DNA from 3 places in the Brevibacillus sp. M2.1A genome. Region 2 is predicted to be linked to each of the others. Evidence: predicted binding sites of a transcription regulator. Region 2 holds the regulator's gene; each other region holds the start of a gene.
The links. Region 2 encodes LexA, which represses DNA repair genes until DNA is damaged. Its sites were predicted from a motif close to CGAACATATGTTCG; they were not measured.

Region 1: uvrB (excinuclease ABC subunit UvrB) is a predicted target of LexA. The motif match lies at 3,187-3,200, and genes of this name have one in related genera.
Region 3: HP567_RS04740 (carbohydrate kinase) is a predicted target of LexA. The motif match lies at 1,898-1,911, and genes of this name have one in related genera.

What each region holds. Positions count from the first base shown of each region.
Region 1 covers NZ_JABSUY020000002.1:11,566-18,504, forward strand. Annotated here, with positions in the region: gene uvrA (excinuclease ABC subunit UvrA) at 1-1,116, opposite strand, end outside; gene uvrB (excinuclease ABC subunit UvrB) at 1,132-3,108, opposite strand; gene HP567_RS29310 (flagellar hook assembly protein FlgD) at 3,289-4,221, shown strand; gene HP567_RS29315 (hypothetical protein) at 4,285-5,994, opposite strand; gene HP567_RS29320 (PDZ domain-containing protein) at 6,115-6,939, opposite strand, start outside.
Region 2 covers NZ_JABSUY020000001.1:4,113,592-4,120,530, forward strand. Annotated here, with positions in the region: gene HP567_RS19590 (HelD family protein) at 1-1,397, opposite strand, end outside; gene crcB (fluoride efflux transporter CrcB) at 1,437-1,802, opposite strand; gene HP567_RS19600 (DUF896 domain-containing protein) at 1,899-2,096, opposite strand; gene yneA (cell division suppressor protein YneA) at 2,173-2,508, opposite strand; gene lexA (transcriptional repressor LexA) at 2,671-3,294, shown strand; gene HP567_RS19615 (DUF456 domain-containing protein) at 3,345-3,830, opposite strand; gene HP567_RS19620 (DUF4269 domain-containing protein) at 3,939-4,514, shown strand; gene HP567_RS19625 (SOS response-associated peptidase) at 4,511-5,200, opposite strand; gene HP567_RS19630 (GNAT family N-acetyltransferase) at 5,283-6,173, opposite strand; gene HP567_RS19635 (YncE family protein) at 6,700-6,939, shown strand, end outside.
Region 3 covers NZ_JABSUY020000001.1:948,105-955,043, reverse strand. Annotated here, with positions in the region: gene HP567_RS04745 (pseudouridine-5'-phosphate glycosidase) at 1-751, opposite strand, end outside; gene HP567_RS04740 (carbohydrate kinase) at 755-1,855, opposite strand; gene HP567_RS04735 (MarR family winged helix-turn-helix transcriptional regulator) at 2,044-2,490, shown strand; gene HP567_RS04730 (FMN-dependent NADH-azoreductase) at 2,625-3,251, shown strand; gene HP567_RS04725 (DoxX family protein) at 3,327-3,713, shown strand; gene HP567_RS04720 (pirin family protein) at 3,768-4,541, shown strand; gene HP567_RS04715 (cytochrome ubiquinol oxidase subunit I) at 4,705-6,039, shown strand; gene HP567_RS04710 (cytochrome d ubiquinol oxidase subunit II) at 6,036-6,939, shown strand, end outside.

The DNA of each region.
Region 1 (6,939 bases), on a different contig from region 2:
TACGACCGCCTCGCGCACTTGCCCAAACTCGTTCTCATAGCGGAAGTGAATTTTTTCGCCTTCACTACCGTACATCAAGATTTGTCGGTGCGCTGCCGTAAGCTCTTCATAAGGTACATCCATCCGAATGTTAAAGTGGCGGCAAGCTGATTCCAATAATTGTTGATAGTAAGTCGAAGTCTTCGGCTCCCATGCGCCAATCGCCCCGTCATTGAGCGTCTTCGTCGCATCAGGAACGACCATATCCGGGTCTACCTCCAGTTTGACACCCAATCCGTCGCACTCCGAGCAGGCACCAAACGGGCTGTTGAAGGAGAAAATCCGCGGCTCCAGCTCTCCGATGGAGAATCCGCACACCGGGCAAGCATGTTTTTCACTGAACAGCAGCTCTTCTTGCTCCATCACATCGACGATGACCTTGCCATCTGCTAAGCGAAGTGCCGTTTCCAAGGAGTCTGCCAGACGCGCCTGCACATCCGGCTTCACAACGATCCGGTCAACGACAACCTCAATGTTATGCTTCTTGTTCTTTTCCAGCTTGATATCTTCGGACAAATCGGTAATTTCACCATTGACCCGCACGCGGACAAAGCCTTGCTTGCGGATGTCCTCCAACAGCTTGACGTGCTCTCCCTTGCGACCTTGCACCATGGGAGCTAGAATCTGCATTTTCGTGCGCTCAGGATACTCCATCAGTCGATCGACCATTTGTTCGATGGTCTGGGATTGGATCTCGATACCATGCTCCGGGCAAACCGCTCTACCTACACGCGCATACAAAAGGCGCAAATAGTCGTAGATTTCCGTAACCGTCCCTACCGTGGAACGAGGGTTGCGGCTCGTCGTTTTCTGGTCAATCGAGATCGCAGGGGAAAGTCCCTCAATCGAGTCCACGTCCGGCTTGTCCATCTGCCCAAGAAATTGACGGGCGTATGCAGACAGAGACTCGACATAGCGTCGTTGCCCCTCTGCGTAAATTGTGTCAAAAGCAAGCGATGACTTACCCGAGCCAGACAAACCCGTCAGAACGACGAATTTGTCCCTCGGAATGACTACATCAACATTTTTTAAATTGTGGGCACGTGCACCCTTTACGACAATATGTTCTAATGGCATGAAAAAAACCTCTCCTTAGAGTTCCGCCTTCAGCTCGAGAATCAAATCACGCAATTCGGCCGCACGCTCGAACATGAGGTTGCGTGCCGCTTCCTTCATTTCTTCTTCCATACGCTCTATGACAGCTACGCGATCCTTCTTCGGCATTTTTTTGAAGTCTGCATGTGGCAAATAATCCGCTTTTTCCTCCGCTACCTTGGTCGCCTCGATCACGTCGCGGACGGACTTTTTCACGGTTTGCGGCGTGATGCCGTGCTCTTCATTGTACGCCATCTGAATGGAACGACGACGTTCTGTCTCTCGAATCGCAGAAGCCATCGAATCTGTCATTTTGTCCGCGTACATGATAACGCGTCCCTCTGCGTTCCGCGCAGCCCGACCGATCGTCTGAATCAGCGAGCGCTCATTGCGCAGGAACCCTTCCTTGTCTGCATCCAAAATCGCCACAAGCGATACCTCCGGCAGGTCTAGACCTTCCCGCAAGAGGTTGATCCCGACAAGCACGTCAAACTCGCCCAAACGCAACGAACGTAAAATCTGCATCCGCTCAATCGTTTTAATATCCGAGTGAAGATAGCGGACCTTGATTCCGATTTCTTTCAGATAGTCCGTCAAATCCTCAGACATTTTCTTCGTCAGAGTCGTGACGAGAACTCGCTCATTTTTTGCAATCGTAGCCTGAATCTCGCCAATCAAATCGTCAATCTGTCCTTTGATCGGACGTACCGTAACTGTTGGGTCAATCAAGCCTGTCGGACGAATCACCTGCTGCACCATTTCCGGGCTGTGCTCCAGCTCATAAGGACCAGGCGTAGCTGAAATGTAAATCGCTTGTTTCAGCTTTCCTTCAAACTCTTCGAACTTGAGTGGGCGGTTATCGCGTGCAGAAGGCAGACGGAATCCGTGATCGACGAGTACATCCTTTCGTGCGCGGTCACCGTTATACATCCCCCGAACCTGCGGCAAGGTCATATGCGACTCATCCATCATGACGATAAAATCTTCTGGGAAGTAATCCAGCAAGGTATACGGAGCATGCCCGGCAGGAAGTCCCGTCAGATGACGTGAGTAGTTTTCAATACCGGAGCAAAAGCCCATCTCCATCATCATCTCAATATCGTACCGTGTGCGTTGCTCCAGTCGCTGTGCTTCCAGAAGCTTGCCCGCATCACGGAATTCTTTCAGTCTTTCTTCCAGTTCGGCCTCGATGCTTTGGATAGCCAGCTTCATTTTCTCCTCGCGCGTCACGTAGTGAGAGGCAGGGAAAATGGCAATGTGATCACGCTGTCCCAAAATCTCCCCGGTCAGTACGTCAATCGAAGTAATCCGCTCAATTTCATCTCCGAAAAACTCTACGCGAATCGCCTGCTCACTCTGTGAAGCAGGAAAAATCTCCACCACGTCACCCCGCACGCGGAACGTACCACGTGTAAAGTTGATATCGTTGCGTGTGTACTGGATATCGACCAGCCGATGCAAAATCTCGTCCCGTCCTTTTTCCATGCCAACACGCAAAGACAAGAGCAGTTCGCGATACTCTTCCGGCGAACCCAATCCGTAAATGCAGGAGACGGAGGCAACGATGATCACGTCTCGGCGTTCAAACAGCGCACTGGTAGCCGAGTGACGGAGCTTGTCGATCTCCTCGTTGATGCTCGAGTCTTTTTCAATAAACGTATCCGATTGGGGAATGTATGCTTCGGGTTGATAGTAATCGTAGTAGCTGACGAAGTATTCCACCGCGTTGTTCGGGAAAAACTCCTTAAACTCTGCACACAGCTGAGCGGCCAGAGTTTTGTTGTGAGCCATCACGAGTGTCGGCCTGTTCACCTGAGCAATTACCTGGGCAGCCGTATAAGTCTTTCCCGTTCCCGTCGCACCCAGCAATGTCTGGTGTCGCTTGCCAGCCTTTAACCCTGCCACCAGCTCGGCAATGGCAGTCGGCTGGTCACCGGACGGTTGAAACTCCGATACCAATTCAAAACGCTCCATTCCCTCGTTCATCTCCTCATAGCATGACTGTTTCTACTTCCATTATAACACAATTCCGGCTAGTTTAAGCCCAAAATTCGAACAAACGTTTGTCTTCATCTTTCCACCAATTTTTCCGATATAAGATGAAGGAAGCACAAACATACGCAGATACACTCGCCACCTTCAGGGAGGATTGACATGTCAGATACCGGAACAACCGTCAAAAATAACCCTTATATACAACCGCATATGAGCTATAAAGGCAAAAAAGAATTCTCCACAGAGCTCGACCAAAATGCCTTTATGAAGCTCATGCTGGAGCAGTTAAAGCATCAAGACCCTATGTCCCCCATGGACAACTCTCAGTTCATCCAACAAACAAGTATGCTGACCATGGTAGAAAAAATCACAAAAATGACCACGCTGATGGAGCAATCGAACAACAGCATGGTCACTTTGGAAAAGTATGAAAAGCTGGTAGGTCGTACTGCCTCGTATTCCCTTACTACAAAAGACGAGATGACGGGAGAAACCAAGACGGAGAAGAAAGAAGGCGTACTTGATGCCGTCTACATGGATCAAGGCAAAATCTACTTCCGTATTGCAGGCGAATCGACGCCGATTCCGCTGGCAGACGTCTCCGGATTGGAATCGCAAGGTCTGGCCGGCAATACGCTCGACAACAGCGTGAAGTACATGGAAATGATCGGTCGTGAGATTTCCTATAAAGTAACAAAGGAAGTCGACCGGGATGGCAATCCAGATACCAAAAACGACATTTCCAAAGTTGATGAAATCTTGAATGGCGTCATCACTGGTTTTACCACCAAAAACGGTACCGCACAATTCCAACTGGATAATGGATCAACCGTAAAAGCCGAAGAAATCGTAGGCATGACGGTGAAACCTGAAAACAGAACAATGGGCAACTCCCTTGCCTACGCGCAAATGATCGGCTACAACATCACGTACAACCAGTCTCAAACGAATCCGGATGGCACCACTAGCACTACTCCTCTTACCGGAGTAGTTAAGGCTGTCAGCATGAAAAACGGAGTCGTCGAATTCGTCCTCCAGGATGATAAGAAAGTTGCTCTCAATCAAATCACAGGATTCGAAGCAACTGCCTAGAACCTATACAAAAAGCCGCACATCTTCGAAATCGGAGAAGGCGGCTTTTTCTTTTACAAATACCTATTCGTTTACGATCACTTTTCCGGTTATCGCATCCACATAAAACGTATCATCTACTTTAAATTCTCCCCCGCAGAAGCAATGCGAGCGAGTTTGGCGAAACGAAAGGTCATAGCCGAGCTTCCATGTAATCGTGCCTTTCTTATAATCTGGCTGGTGGATATAGGTCAGCTCAAGTGGATAGGTTTGCAGTAATCGGGTCATGGCCACTTGTTCTTTAAGGGCTTGGGAACGGGCCGGGTATTTGACACTGGCCGGTTTGTTTATGCTCACCTGCTCCCATGTACCCGTCCATGAATCGATCTGAATCGTATACATCCCGTTCTCCACACTTTGATTGACCCCATAAACTGGAATGCCGTTTACAAGGGGATCAGCTATGATCGAGGTGTACCTTTCATCTCCATCCTCCGTTATTTGGATCTGATTGCTTCCAGACGGAGCCAGTCTTTTCAAAAGCTTATCCGCTTCCATCCGATCCCGCTTCTTATCCGTTTTCACATTAGACCATTGTGGATTGTTCACCTTTGTGGAAAATTCAAGCAGTTCACCAGTCTTTGCATCTGTCACGAGTAGATGATGCTGCTCGCCGTTATTGCTTCCCTCAGGAAAGGTAGCCATTCGAGATATCTTGTCAGCATCGGGAACCCCTTCACCAAAATTTCCCCATATGAAATAACGAAGGGCTGGACCATCATCGTAACTCGCCTCGTAGATGGACAGCGGCAGCTTTTCTGTTTCGATTCTAAACAACATGCGTAACAAATCACGCGCTTGCGTCTCTGTTTGCGCTACCCACCTCTCACCTGTTCCGGTCACATTGATGATCTGAGAGGGGTTGGTTGTCGCTCGGGAATTCGTTGTGACCAATCGTTTGCCACTAAAGGCATCCAATGCACTACCTGTATGTTGTTGCGTGATAATTCCATTTTTCAGGACATAAGCGAGCTTTGCTTCTACCTGATCGCTTTGATTATGAATGGGCAATAAATAAACGAGCTCCAATGGACGGCTTTCTTGCCACTTTCGAACAGCTTGTTCGGGGGAGATGATGCGCTGCGGAGATGGGAGTGAAGAGGGACTTACTTTTTCGTATAGCCTGCCATCAAACGTAGAAAACCAAACGATTCTTCCCGAGGCATCAAAACTGACGAGACAATCATAATCGTCATCGAGCACCACATTATTCAGGACTCGCACCAACCGAACCGTCAATAGGTCCTTATTTTTAAAAACCTCTCTTGCTTGGTAAGCATTTCCTGTGGCAGTTCCCTGCAATCCAGCGACAAAAGCCAGCGCACGTGCTTTTGCCTGCTGCTCAGTCGGGTAGGCAGGCTTTGTTGCTGCTTTCGGGGTAAGATTCAGTCTGAGCAGCTCACCTGTTTGTCCGTCAAAAATCGCATCATCCATGGACGATTCAGCCTCAGCCGCAGACAGCGCAAACGTGACCGCCACCCCGCTCACACCAGGTCCATCCACATCGCCACCGTAAACGACATAACGCGAAGACAACTCCGGTAAAAGTTTGACTAGCTTTTGGACACCTTTGGTCACATGCATCGGCACAGCCACAACTGATTGTGCCTGTGCTACGGTCACAGAAGTCGTTGCGCCAGCTCCTGATAAGGGTGCGGCAAAAACCGTGGCAGCAGCTAATGTACCCGACAAATACCACGAGACCGTTCTTTTTACCTTGAACACCGACCCCACTCCCTTTTTTTTCCTCCTACATTGAGACGCAACAGCCACCAGTAAGTTTCCGAATGGACAAGCTTTTCTCGAAAAAAAGAAGGTATGCATGTTTGTCTGCATACCTTCTCCCCACTATCCTTAAGCTCCAACATTCAGTTTCTCCAGCTTTTGCTTGATCAGCTCGACTACACTGGAGCGTTTCAAATCAACAAATGCACGGGTATTTGCATCCGGAACCACAATGATCCCCAGTTGGTGATGATTGCCCGCATAGACCGCACACTGTACGAACTTCAGCTCACCTTCACGCGTGAGTACTTCCATTTTGCAAAAGGCAGGATTGGCTTGTAGCGCTGGATACAGATCTTCTTTTTCCCGCACCGCAATGCCATTTACTTTCACGATAATCTCACCAGGCGTGATACCGATCTCCTCTGCTCTCGTACCCGGAATGACACCCATCACTTTTACACCACGCGAAGACTGGATGAAATAAGGCGAACGCTTTCTTTCTTGATACTGACTCCAGAAAAACAGCGCCTCATGACCGAATAGTGCAAAGATCGCAGCCAGCAAGATCAACGGATAAAACCATACTACCAGAGCACACAACCCCAACAAAATAATCGCATACAGCGTCAAATTTTTCGCAACCTGCGTTGCTTTTCTATACGGAGTCATCGTTTGCGTCATGTCAGAGAATCCGGTCACTGTTGGCAAAAGCATCAATCCGAAAGAAGCGACTTCCGGTGAAAAGAACGGCCACCCTGGATACAACGCGCCACTGATAGCACTTGGCTCCATCTGTACGAACAGCACGACTGGCGTCAGCCAAAAAGAATGAAGCAAATAGGCACCCACGATCCGACCACGTTGCCCTTCTACAAACAGCGGAGAAGCATCCCGCCCGCCATTCCAGCGTACGAGCATCGCTTCAATCAGATGCATAACCGCAACTAACGC
Region 2 (6,939 bases):
CGCACCACTTCGTCTGAAATATCAGCAGGTACGAGCTTGCGCAGCAATTCCTCGTCAGCAATCAATTCGCGATAAGCTGCGAAAATTTCCAGTCTTGGAAATGAAGTCAGGTACGTATCCAGGATTTGCTCCAGCATTTTCTCGAATTTGTACAAGCCTTCTTTGTCCAAATCGACTTTTCGTTCTCGCAAATGGGCAAATAATTGCTTGTTCATTTCTTGTTTCAAATGCTTACGAAGAGCTTCTACCCGTCGATGATACGGCATATTGGCGAATTGCTCCAGGAAGCATTGGCGAATAAAATCACCCGGAATGGAAAAGACTTGTTTCGTTTTATTGTATAAAAAGCTGAGTTTCTTAAAAGGAATTCTCGTTTCGACGATATGCCGGATATATTGCTCCAGCGCCTCCCGACAAGCGAGCGATCCTTTGAAGCGAAGCCTGTTTCGCGTCATTTCTTGCTGGCGCTCATCCTGCCCCTCTTCAAAGAACAATTGCAGAGGCTTATCCGGACTCACGATTCTCCATCCTTTTGGCAGCAGAGGTTTCACGAGACGCGCTGCCCAATCCACAAAGGTAGACTGCTGAACGTCATCGACTCCCAACTCAGGCAAAACCTCGGATATATAGGTAAGAAACATCCGGTTTGGTGCGAACACCATGAATTTTTTGGACATCATGGAATCCTGATAGTTATATATCAAATAGGAGAGTCGGTGCAGCGCAATGGTCGTTTTTCCGCTCCCCGCTACTCCTTGCACAACGATGGGCCGTTCTTTTTCCGCCCGGATAATATCATTTTGCTCGGATTGAATCGTAGCGACGATGTCTTTTAGCCTGCTATCGTTCGCCTGATTCAGATTGGCTGCCAAAAATTCATCAATGAAGCCCTCTTGCAAAAACTCGTCAGGATGCCCCATTTCGCGGTTAATCGTTTCTTTTACCGCTCCATCATAGATGCCGACGATCTTACCGTCTTCAATCGCAAAATTACGCTTTAAGCGAACTTCACCTCGCACGATCTCTCGTCCCATTCGATAAAACGCGTCTTTGCTCTCACCGGAATAATAAAGACTGGCGATAGGCGCACGCCAATCCACGACGACAGAATCAAACGTATCGCTGCGTACAATTCCCCGTTTTCCTATGTAGACCTGATCCAGCTCGTAGATCTCATCTTTCAAGAAGTCCACTCTGCCGAAATAAGGCTTCTCTCGCCCCTGATCTTCCAGGTAACGCAAATCCTTTGCCTTTTTATAGTTAACGACCTGTTTCACATAGTCATCTGTCGCCTCGCGAATATCATTGCGAAGCTGCTCCATTTCTTCGTCAATCGCCGAAATTGTTTCATCCAGCTTTTTTTGTTCCCATTCATAATCACGATGCTGTGTACTCACCTTCATTCCCCCTCACATGTATCGTGTCCATTGAACGTATCAGGACCATTGCCTACCCAGCCATATTCCAACCGCACAAGAAAGTAGCCCGACTCCCAAACTGAGAAGAGCGTACAAAGTGCCACGCAACAGGTGGCCTTCTCCCCAAAAAGTGACCACTTCCAAGGAAAAGCTAGAGAAAGTCGTAAATCCTCCCATGACCCCCGTTGCAAATAAGAGATAGAGTGTTGGAGATAATATGCCACGTTCTTTCCCCAGCACGAACAAGATGCCGATGATCAACGATCCACAAACATTGGCGATCCAGGTTCCCCATGGCCATCCCGGCTGATTCGCAAGCAAAGACAATAGGTAGCGCAAAAGAGAGCCAACTGCTCCTCCAACCGCTACAGCTATCCACGCCATCGCTTTCCCTCCCTGGCAATCAAAGCGTTATGTATGTCACAGAAAAAGACACCCTAGCGTCAAGCGAGGATGTCTGTCGTATCAGTAATTGTTATCTTACTGTTTTGGCTTATTTTCTTCAAGGTCTTCCACATAACGGATGGAATCCAAATTAGCTCTCAATGAAAGCTTAACGGCGTCAATGTACTTTTGGCGCAATGCTTTTTGTTCGAGCTTTTCTTCTTCAGTCAAACCTTCTTCGCGAGATTTTTTGACCAATTCATTAATGCGTTTAATTTCTGCGTCAGATACCACTGCTGGTTCCTCCCACTCTGTAGTAGTGCCGCTTCATTATACCACATTCGAATGATCCCGCAAGACAGCCGAACACTTACGGCATATCAGGCATGATCAGAGTCTGACCCGGGTAAATCCTGTTGCTATCCAAACCGTTCGCTTCCTTGATTTCTATGATATAGTCACGAACATCTGTATGCTGATCTGAGTAGCGAACGGCTAACAACCATAGGCTATCTCCGGATTGTACGGTTACCTCAATGCCTTGTGGCTCCTCCATTGGCGAAGAAGCAAACACTAGTTCGGTCAACAAGTAAAAAAAGAGAATAAATGTAATAAGAAACAAGAGAGCTTGACCTCTCGTGATACCAAAACGAACACGACGTTCTTCTTTTTTCTCGAAACGATTACGTACTGTCGATGAATTCATGATAATGGCCCCCTTACAAACATACGTTCTGTCCTTTTGTAAACTCATAATAAATGAGAACGTATGTTCATGTCAACAATGAATCGAACTTATGTTTGTCGAACGCAAGCTCCCATGGTATAATATAGGAAAATATGTTCGAGAAATCAGGGGTGTCTTTCTATGTCAAAATTATCGAGTAGACAACAAGCCATCATCGAGTTCATACGAAAGGAAGTTCGTGATAAAGGATATCCGCCTTCTGTACGTGAAATTGGAGAGGCTGTCGGACTCGCTTCCAGCTCAACGGTACATGGTCATTTGGCACGTTTAGAGAAAAAAGGCCTCATTCGTCGAGACCCTACCAAACCTCGCGCCATCGAATTGCTATCAGATGAAGATCGTTTTCAAGACAATTTCGAAGACTCTGTCGTCCGTGTGCCCGTAATCGGAAAAGTAACTGCTGGACAACCGATTACAGCCATTGAGGATGTGGAAGAATACTTCCCGCTTCCAGACAATATCGTGACTTCAGACAAGGTCTACATGCTGCGTGTCTCCGGGAACAGTATGATTGATGCCGGAATTCTCGACGGAGATTACGTCATTGTTCGCCAACAACACGTAGCGAACAATGGTGACATTGTCGTAGCCATGACAGAAGAAGACGAAGCGACCGTCAAAAGATTTTTCAAAGAAAAGAACCACTTCCGACTCCAACCGGAGAATGCCACAATGGAACCGATCATTCTGGAGCATGTCACCATTCTCGGTAAAGTCATCGGTGTCTATCGCCTCATTCACTAGTTTCCACGTAAAAAAGGACAGCCTCGGCTGTCCTTTTCGTTTTCTATATGTTATCTGGCGATAAAAAACCAGATGATCATCGTAACTTGCAAGATGACTTTTACGACCGCACTGCCCAAAAATCCGATCAGTGAACCTACCCCTGCTTTCACTGCTCGCTCCATCGATTGCTTCTGCACCATTAACTCTACGAGAACGACGAATACAAACGGCAAGATCAGCATACCAAACGGTGGAAACACGAAAATCCCGAGGATAATTCCGACCGCAGCGGCAATGGACGACCATTTTGACCCCCCATACTTTTTCACGAAGTACATGTTCGTCAGCAAGTCAGCACCGTAAAGTAGAATGCTTAGAACGACCATTCCCCACCAAAAGGATGCCGGCAATCCCGCTCCCGGATCTGCAATAAAAAAGTGATAGAGTAAAAAGCCCGCCCACAGCAAGATCGTATCAGGTAAAACGGGTAAGAAAATTCCTGCGATGCTAAGCAAGAACAATAACACAACTACGACCCACAAAAATATTTCCATCCACTACACTCCCTTCATTTAGGTATACGAGTGATTACCGATTTCGTTGCGTACTTATTCACTTTTGTCTAAACTATTTTAAAAGAAACTAGACATGGAGGTTGTCCCATGAGAAATTGGCATGATCTCTCTTACCTGGGCAGAGGAACATCGCGCCAAAAAGCGGCGTTGGAAGCAATTCAACAGACGCACATCATGGAAGTACTATCCGATTACCGTCCAGTGCTTGCCGGAACCATCCCATTGAACATTGACGTTGTAGGAAGTGATCTGGATATTATTTGCGAGAGTCATGATTTGCATCAGTTTGAGCAGGTTGTTCGTAAAGCGTTTGGCTGTTTGCCTGGATTTGAAGTGACTCAACTAGATATAAAAAGTATTCCCACGTGCGTTATCTCTTTTTTCACAGCTGACTTTTGGTTTGAATTGTTTGCTCAACCGTTAGCTGTCGAAAAGCAAAATGCCTATCGTCATATGGACATCGAAGCACGATTGCTAGAAATAGGGGGCATGGATGCATACCAACACATCAGAGCTCTGAAGCAAAGCGGCATCAAAACCGAGCCTGCATTTGCTCGATACTTTCATATTCCAGGTAGTGATCCATATGAGGCCTTGTTGCAATTGGAATCGTTAACCGAACAGGAATTACGTGAAAGAGTTCATCTCCTACGAAAGGATTAATCTTCAAGCAAAGAGCCGACCTCTACTTCTTCAATACAGGAAGGATCATCATTTTTGGGGCTGCCCACTTTGGTAGATACCGGATACACCATCATCTCGCTGGAATCATAGGGGGTAAACAGTGACTGGAGCTGCAACCGATCATACTTCTCCCGATCAAGCCATAAGTCCTCGCCATCTTTCTTTAAGATGACAGGCATTCGCTCATAAATATTCTCCATGAGCTCATTCGCCTTTGTCGTAACAATCGTACAGGTATGTACTTTTTCTCCCTCTTGATTCGTCCACGTATCAAACAGGCCAGCAAAAGCGAATGGTTCCCCGGTTTTCAACATGATCCGCATCGGTTGTTTCCCTGAAATGGTGTTCATCCACTCATAAAAGCTGTCGGCAGGAAGGATGCATCGCTTTCGGGCGAAAAGCTGTTTGAATGCTGGCTTTTCATTTAATGTCTCGCAACGCGCATTGATCATTTTGTAGCTGCTCTTCTCATCGGCAGACCACGACGGTACTAGCCCCCATCTCAACTGACCCATACGCCGTTCGCCGCGATCTGCAATAATCGCTGGAATGAACTGACCCGGTGCAATATTGTACCGTGGCTTTGCATCAAATGGAATGACTTCGATTTGGAACCGTTCCTTCCATTTTTCCAAGTTCGTTACGAGAGTAAAACGACCGCACATGCTTTTCCCTCACATCCTTCCCTGGATGCCTGCTTTTCTCTTCTATTTTTACTGTTTCACCTGACGCGTCATTTCAAACCTTCTATGCGTGTGAAGTAAGCGGAAAACGAAAATGTTCTGCCTCTATTTTTAACGAGGGTCGAACAAATAAGACATCATCGGTCGTTGTCATCCATGCAGATTGGATCTTTTTATTCTCACTATCCGGCATGAAGTGAAATTGAATGTTTGAAGTCTCAGCCGTTACCAAATGAGAGATGACCGCTTCTATATCAACTGGTTCTTTGCTTACAAGATCAAATACACGCAGTTGGTCGTCTTCTCGTTCAAATAAGACAATCACATCCTCCTCTTCGAGATAATAGATCGCATCCCGAAAAACAAGCAAAAAGTAAAACATCAACAGATGCTCGCTATCCTTCACGCCTAGTCTCGATGAAACGGGGATTCTTTTAGCAGCAAATTCCTTCATAATATTAAAATCAGCCTCATTATCGACATCCAGCTTACGCAAGACCGATTTTTGTCCCACTTGCTTTTTCAGATCGGACGCCAATAAACGAAAACTACTTTCCAGTGCTCTCTCAAACCCGAACTTCGGATAAAAATCGAGCACGGTATCATTGGCATATAAATATATAAAATCGTATTCCTTCTCACGTGTTTCAAGAATATGATTCATCAATTTCGCTGCCAAGCCTTGGTTGCGATAGGCAGGATGCGTCATGACCGTTCCGATCTGAAGTGCCTTATACTCTTTCCCATTGCATGTCACGAGCATCTTACTGGCAGAAGCGTTCGCAATAACCTGTTCCCCATCCAAATAGGAATAGCAAACATAGTTGGCGTTCCAAAAACCCTTGTTATCCCATTCTTTAAAATCGAGCTGAAAGATCTGCTTGGCAAGGTCATTAAAGCTTTCCTTGTATGTTTCGATATGCTTGTAGTCGCTAATCAATCGATATTCACCCATGTAAAAACCTCCCATTCCATTGTTTGTGCTGTTTGTCATCATTCATTCCTCTTCAGCAATCCCTTCTTTCCAAATAAAAAAGACCACAAGAAGAATTCTCTTCTCATGGTCAAATTAATCGTTGTGATGAAGATACCTATCCCGAACAGAATAGATACCGTGCTCAAACGTGAAATTTGTTTAAATGAGATACAATGCCTTCTAATCGCTTTTGAAAAAAGGTATAAAAAAAGAAACAAAGGGGCGCCCTTCATTTGACCTTTTCCCATATAAAATTCATTCGAATTTTACTTAGCGATTATCAGTTTCATCATACTCAATCAAAACCTCTTTTCACGTTCATTACTGTAACTATATAGCAGTTTCCATGGACTGTAAATGTTTTATCACTTCATGATTTTTCTGAATGGAAAAGAGAAAAAATACGTCCTGCCATTTGTGCTTCTGTTACTTGTCAATCATCCATTTCAAAGCAGCCTCTCTTTCATAAACTGTGTTAACGATGTTGTTAAAGGGAGGGTTATACGTGGAACATCATAAGAAACAGAAAGGAAAAGAAAGGGAAGACAACAAAATCTATGTATACGCTGAGGAAGTGGAGATAAAAACAGGAAAAGTAAAGGGACACTCTCGCTGCTCCACTCCCGAAACAATTGGTTTTCAAAACCTGCGTAAAAAACTTGTCCACTGTATTGGACAAATCATATCCTTAATGATTAGAGGATGCTGTGAACCTATCGAAGGGCGTTTGACAAATGTTGAAAAA
Region 3 (6,939 bases), 3.2 Mb from region 2:
CTGCGAGTGCTTTTTGAATCACAGCCTCGATTTCCTGGTGGTTGAGTGCATCGGATTCTGGTACTGGGTTTGCGATAATCATACCGCCTTTGAGTCCCAGATCCCATTTGGTGTTCATCATCTTACCGACTTCTTCTGGTGTATCGATACGCATGTCTACACCAAATCCGCTTTCGCGAGCGAAGAAGGATGGGAATTCATCCGTGCGGTAACCCACAACTGGTACACCTTGTGTTTCCAAATATTCGAGTGTGCGGCCGATATCGAGGATCGATTTCGCACCCGCGCATACTACAGCTACATCTGTTTGAGCCAACTCAGTCAGGTCAGCAGATACGTCCCAAGTGATTTCGCCTTCACGGTGTACCCCGCCGATACCACCAGTTGCAAACATGTGGATGCCAGCCATCTCAGCTGCGATCATGGTAGCGGCTACTGTAGTCGCACCGATTTTACCGCTAGCCAAAATGTAAGCGAAGTCCCGGCGACTTACTTTTGCTACGTTTTTATTCGTTGCAAACTCCTCCAGCTCGCTGTCAGACAAACCGATTTTGATTTTGCCGTCCATGATCCCGATCGTAGCTGGTACAGCACCGTTGTCGCGAATGATTTGCTCTACTTCTTTTGCCATTTCGATGTTTTGCGGATATGGCATACCGTGCGAAATAATCGTCGTCTCCAGTGCAACTACCGGCAGGTTGTTCTCCAATGCGTGGCGTACTTCCTCAGTAAAGGTCAAATATTGTTTCATCTCTTATCGCTCCTTTTCGAATTGTTCTACGGCCATTTCCAATTGTTCTGCTTTTAATAGAGGAGATACGGACTGCTCTGTTTGCAATGTCAGAGCGGATGCTGCCAATCCAAGACGGCACGCTCTCTGGAAAGACTCTCCGTTTACAATGCCATACAGTAGTCCCGACGCGAACGCATCTCCCGCACCCGTTACATCTACTACTTCTGTTGGATATGGAAGCATATGCTCCTCAACGTCCTCGGATTGATAGTAAATGCCTTCTTCGCCCAAGGTCACAATGACGTGCTTGACGCCTCGTTCCCTGATCTTGCGGCAAGCCTCGGCGCATTCTTCGATCGTCGTGATCTTCATGCCAGCCATCAGCTCGGCTTCTTCGCGATTCGGCAAAATCGCTTCTACTCCGTCCAATTGCTGTGGGAGCTTCTTTGCTTTAATGGATGAGACCGGGTCAACGAAGAGCAGGATGTTTTCCTCCCGGCAGCGTTCGATGATGTAGGCCAAGCAGTCCGCCGGAATGTTTGTATCGATGAAAACCACGTGGGCTGCTGCAATATGCGACCATTTCTCCGCAAACATCTCCGGTGTGAGAGCATCGTAAATATCCATGTTCGCCAGGGAAACAACCATCTCGCCATCAATATCGAGAAGCGCCGTATACGTTCCCGTCCGCTGTGTAGGAAGTCTCCACACCTGGCTGATGTGCACCCCGTGCTTTTTCGTCTCCTGCAAGAGCCATTCGCCTTCTTTGTCCTCACCAACGCTCGTAATGAGGGACGTATTGCAGCCAAGACGACCGAGGTTCTCCGCGATATTCCGTGCCACCCCTCCACACGATTCCATAATCGTTACGGGATTGGATGAATGTAGACGCACCTGTTGCTTGCCGCGTGCTTTGCGGTCCAGGTTGGCCCCACCGATACAAGCAATCATTCCTTCATCACGAAGTACATAAGCCCGTCCCTTGATTTCCCCGCGTTTGGTCAACTGTGCGATGTAGCCAGCTACCGCTGAACGTGAGATTCCAATCAGATCAGCCAGCTCCTGCTGCGTGATAAAAGGATTTTGCCGGATATGATGAAGGATCTGCATGTCTTTTTCCACGGTCATCCTCCTTTCTTTTGTTACGCTTTCACAGCTCGTTTACAAACAAAAGTTTATCACTAAGACAACTGTTTGTACAGGCGTGTTTTTCATTTTATTTTTATCTTAATTTGACAAACAGGAACACGATCATGTAGGATTATCTTAAATTAAAGATATCGAAATTTCGATGTAAAGGAGGGTCCATTATGTCTGACAAACCACTTCGAAATGATCCCCTCGATCTTTTTGTCGTTTTATCAAGGTCATACAACTGGGTTACCGCTCACTCCAATCGTCACATTCGCGAGCATGGACTTAATCCAACTGAATTCGGCGTACTAGAGGTATTATTTCATAAAGGTCCTCAACCATTGCAGCAAATTGGCGAAAAAATATTGATCTCCAGCGGAAACATCACATACGTTGTGGACAAACTCGAAAAGAAGCAACTGCTCATTCGCAAGCCCTGTTCAGCAGACCGCCGCGTCATTTTTGCGGAACTCACTGAAAAAGGGCATCAATTTTTGTCTGAAATCTTCCCTCCTCATCAACTCGCTATTGAGAAAGCGATGGAAGGTCTCACACCAGAAGAACAACGTCAAGCAATCGAACTGCTAAAAAAATTGGGCCGCACTGCTCAAGCTACTTATTAGATGAGCAGCCCCTCTCTTCACCACAATCGTTTTAAAAAAGTGTTGACAAAAGATCTGATACGTAATAATCTTAAAATCAAGATTTACACATTAAAAGTTAGCGACTTACTAAACGGAAGGGGAATGAAATTTTCATGAGTAAAGTACTTTTTATTAAAGCAAACGATCGCCCAGTTGAGCAGGCTACAAGTGTAAAGCTGTACGAAGCTTTCACGAAAGCATACAAAGAAACACACCCAAACGACGAAATCGTTGAGTTGGATCTGTTTGCTGAAAACCTCCCTTATTACGGTAACGACATGCTGACTGCTATGTGGAAAGCAGGAAACGGCATCGAGCTGTCTGCTGATGAGCAAAAACGTGCTGACTTGGTTAACAAATACCTGAACCAGTTTACAGCAGCAGACAAAATCGTATTTGCTTTCCCAATGTGGAACTTCACTGTTCCTGCTGTTCTGCACTCGTACATGGATTACCTCTCCCAAGCAGGTAAAACATTCAAGTACACAGCTGAAGGTCCAGTTGGTCTGATGGGCGACAAAAAAGTAGCTCTGTTGAGCGCACGCGGTGGCGTTTATTCCGAAGGGCCTATGGCTCAGATGGAAATGGCAAACAAATACGTTCGCACGATCCTCGGCTTCTGGGGCGTTAGCAATGTAACCGAAGTGATCGTAGAAGGTCACAACCAATTCCAAGACAAAGCAGCTGAGCTCGTTGCAGCTGGTGTAGAAAAAGCAGTAAAACTGGCGGAATCCTTCTAAGGCCCGCCAGCCTTTTTGGGCAAATATCTTAAAATAAAGATATACTAATTAAAAGTAATTAAGGAGAGATGAAAAGTGTTGGATACTGGATTGTTGTTGATTCGTTTGGTCATTGGTTTGACGTTTGCAGGTCATGGTGCACAGAAGCTGTTTGGCTGGTTTGGCGGTTATGGTTTGAAAGGAACAGGCGGCTGGCTGGAGTCTATCGGAGTGAAACCTGGCGTAGCAATGGCTTTTGTCGCTGGATTGTCTGAACTCGTTGGCGGTCTCATGTTTGCCACAGGCGTAGGTATCTGGCCAAGTGCTATTCTGCTTGCTTTCACAATGCTGGTTGCCATTCTGAAGGTACACGGTCAAAATGGATATTGGGTCACACAAAACGGATTCGAATACAACCTGACATTAATCGTAGTCGTTATTGGGGTAGCGTTGATCGGTCCAGGCGCATACATTTTGTTTTAATGGCAACTCCTCACACCCCGTAAGCCAGCAATCGTACTAAGGGAGGAACATCAGATGGAAATCCGCGTCTACACACAGAACGAGCAAGCAAAAGGACATTTTGGCGACGGTGAAATCGTAGAGAATAAACCAATTGGCTTCCCTCATGAAGGCTCCGTTGTCAAACGGGTAGGACCGCTTTTTTACTGGGCATGGGCAAAATCGCTGAAGACATTTGAAATTCCGCTGCATCCTCACTCCGGCTTTGAAATTTTGTCGTATGTCCTCACAGGGACAGTCGGACATCGGGACACACTCGGAAATCTTCAAGAGGTGTCGACAGGCGGCGCGCAGATCATGCAAACCGGTTCAGGCGCGTACCATGCAGAAGAGCTCGGCAAGGATACAGAAATGTTTCAAATCTGGTTTGAACCGCATCTTGCGCAGACAACGAAGCAACCGCCTACTTACAATCAGTATGATCATGAGGAGTTTCCGTCTGAGGATGTCGATGGTGTCCAAGTAAAACACATCATCGGATCGTCTGCTCCCATTCAGTTGGTCACGGATTCCTTGATGAGCGATATCACGATTCCCGCTGGAAAGTCGTATGAAAAAGAACTCCCGGCTGGTTATGCTCACGCAGTCGTCATAGTGGAAGGGAACGGAAGCGTTGCAGAGAAAGCAACTGTCAGCGAGAACCACACCCCGGCAACCAAAGGTGACTTTGTCGTTCTCTCCTCCGCGGAAAGCAGCACAGCCATCTACACAGCCTCAACGGATGCTCCACTCCGCCTGGTGTTGATTCAAGTACCAACTGAGGTTGATTATCCACTCTATCGTAAATAATCTACTCTTCTAAACGTCCTTATCCTATCATCAAGCCCGACCGTCACATTTTTGTGACGGTTTTTTTCGTATAAACTCCGCCTCCTCATGGGACATTAACGAGGAAATCGTTAACAATTTTTGGTGCCGATCAGAAAGGAAGTTGAACGTGGAAGATATCGTGATGACCAGAGCCATATTCGGGACGACTATGGCCTTTCACATTATTTTTGCGACCATGGGTGTTGGTCTCCCGCTCATGATCTTGCTGGTGGAGCTCCTCTTTTGGCGGACGCGTGACCGAGATTACGAGATGATGGCCAAACGCTGGACAAAAGCCCAGGCGATCTTATTAGGCGTCGCGATCCCCTCTGGTACGATTGCTGGAGTCCAGCTTTCCCTATTATGGCCTGGATTCATGGAGATTGTCGGCAAGGTGATCTCGCTACCTTTTCAGATCGAAATATTCGCTTTCTTCGTGGAAGCCTTATTTATGTCCATCTACGTTTACGCGGCTCACCGCTTATCCCGCAACATGCGTTTGTTGAGCTTGTTCATGGTTTTGCTTGGTGCGACGGCGTCCGCGATCCTGATTACGAATGTCCACGCCTTTGAAGGCACGCCAACTGGCTTTCGGATGGTCGATGGGCAAATCGTCGACGTGGACCCTTGGAAAGCTTTTTTTAATCCCAGCTTTTTCGTGACGGCAGGTCATGTAACTGTCTCTGCTTATATGACGGGGGCATTCATCGTCGCTGGTGTAGCAGCGTGGAAAATGCTGCGCGCTGAAAAAGGCAGTCGGGTTTATTTGTATCATCAAAAAGCACTCTTGGCCGGTTTAATCGTGGGAGGCACCTTTTCCCTATTAACTGCCTTGAACGGGCATGAATCCGCGCAGCTTTTGCATAAATACCAGCCGGAAAAGCTGGCCGCTGCGGAAGGACTGTTTGAAACACAAGCATATGCCCCACTCGCGATTGGCGGCTATACCGATCCCGAGACAAAAGAAGTCAAATACGCCATCGAGATTCCATGGGCGCTCAGCTTCCTTGCAGCCAATCGCTTTGACGAGGTCGTGGTCGGTCTGGACGACTTTCCAAAGGAGCTGTGGCCTCCACTCTACATCCATACGTTATTTAACGGGATGGTCATCATCGGTAGCTTGTTGATCTTTGTAGGTTTCATCGGCTTCGCTTGGAAGAAGCTCCTAAAACGATCTCAGTTTCCCCGTTGGGTTCTCTGGATCTTTGTCGCGAGTGGACCGCTCGCCTTGCTAGGCATCGAATTCGGCTGGATTTTTGCCTGCACAGGACGCCAGCCATGGGTGGTGTATCGCGTGATGAAAACAGTTGACGCTGCTACCCAAGCAGCAGGCATTTCTACTCTATTTTGGATTTTTCTCTCGGTGTACGTATTTTTCGCGATCGTCACCCTGCTCGTATTCCGCAGCTATTTTGGCCGCCATCCCTTACAGCTCGATCCGCCAGAACAGCCGAAAGTGGACGGAGGAACGGCATGACCGACACGATTATTGCCATTACGCTGCTCTGGATTTTCGTCGTCATCTATTCCGTCGCAGCCTCCTTCGACTTCGGTGCTGGTTTTTGGTCGATGATCTATTTGAATCGGGAAAAAACCAAAGCCACCCAAATCGCCAATCGCTACCTCTCGCCCTCCTGGGAGGTCGTGAATGTCTTTATCGTGTTAATTGTAGTCGCGCTCGTTACCTTTTTCCCTGGCGCGACCTACACATTGGCAAGCCTGCTGCTTGTTCCCGGATGTCTCGTGGTGTTATTGATGTTGATTCGCAGTACGTTCATGGTGTTTTCTCATCTGATTTACAGGTATGACAAGATGCTCAGCATCGTCTCAGGCGTTACCGGGATATTGGTGCCAGCTCTGTTAATTAGCGTACTTCCTGTGACACAGGGCGGGCTGGCTCGAACGGTCAATGGTGTGGAGTCTCTCGATTGGGGACTCTTTTTGACCAGCCCGCACGTCTATTCTTTTATTGGTCTTGCCGTCAGCAGCACACTCTACCTCTCGTCGCTGCTTCTCGCGGACTATTCCTTCGTCGCAGGTGAAAAGCAAGCCTTCGCCGTCTACCGCCGGGATGCGGTGCTTCTGGGGCCGATTACGCTGCTAGCGGCATTGGTTACCGTGCTGACGATGCAGATAGAGGCAAAATGGCTATATGATCGCATTCTCGACTATTTGCCGTGGCTTATTGCATCGGCGGTCTGTTTTTTCATTAGTTATATCGCTCTTTTGCTGCCTCAAGACCGTCGATACTTCGGCATCCATCTTCCGCGGATTGCGGTCATTGTCGCCACAACGCAATATCTGCTCGCCAGCTATGCCTACGGTGCAGCACGCCTCCCCTACATCGTCTATCCCCATGTGACGATTGAGTCCAGCT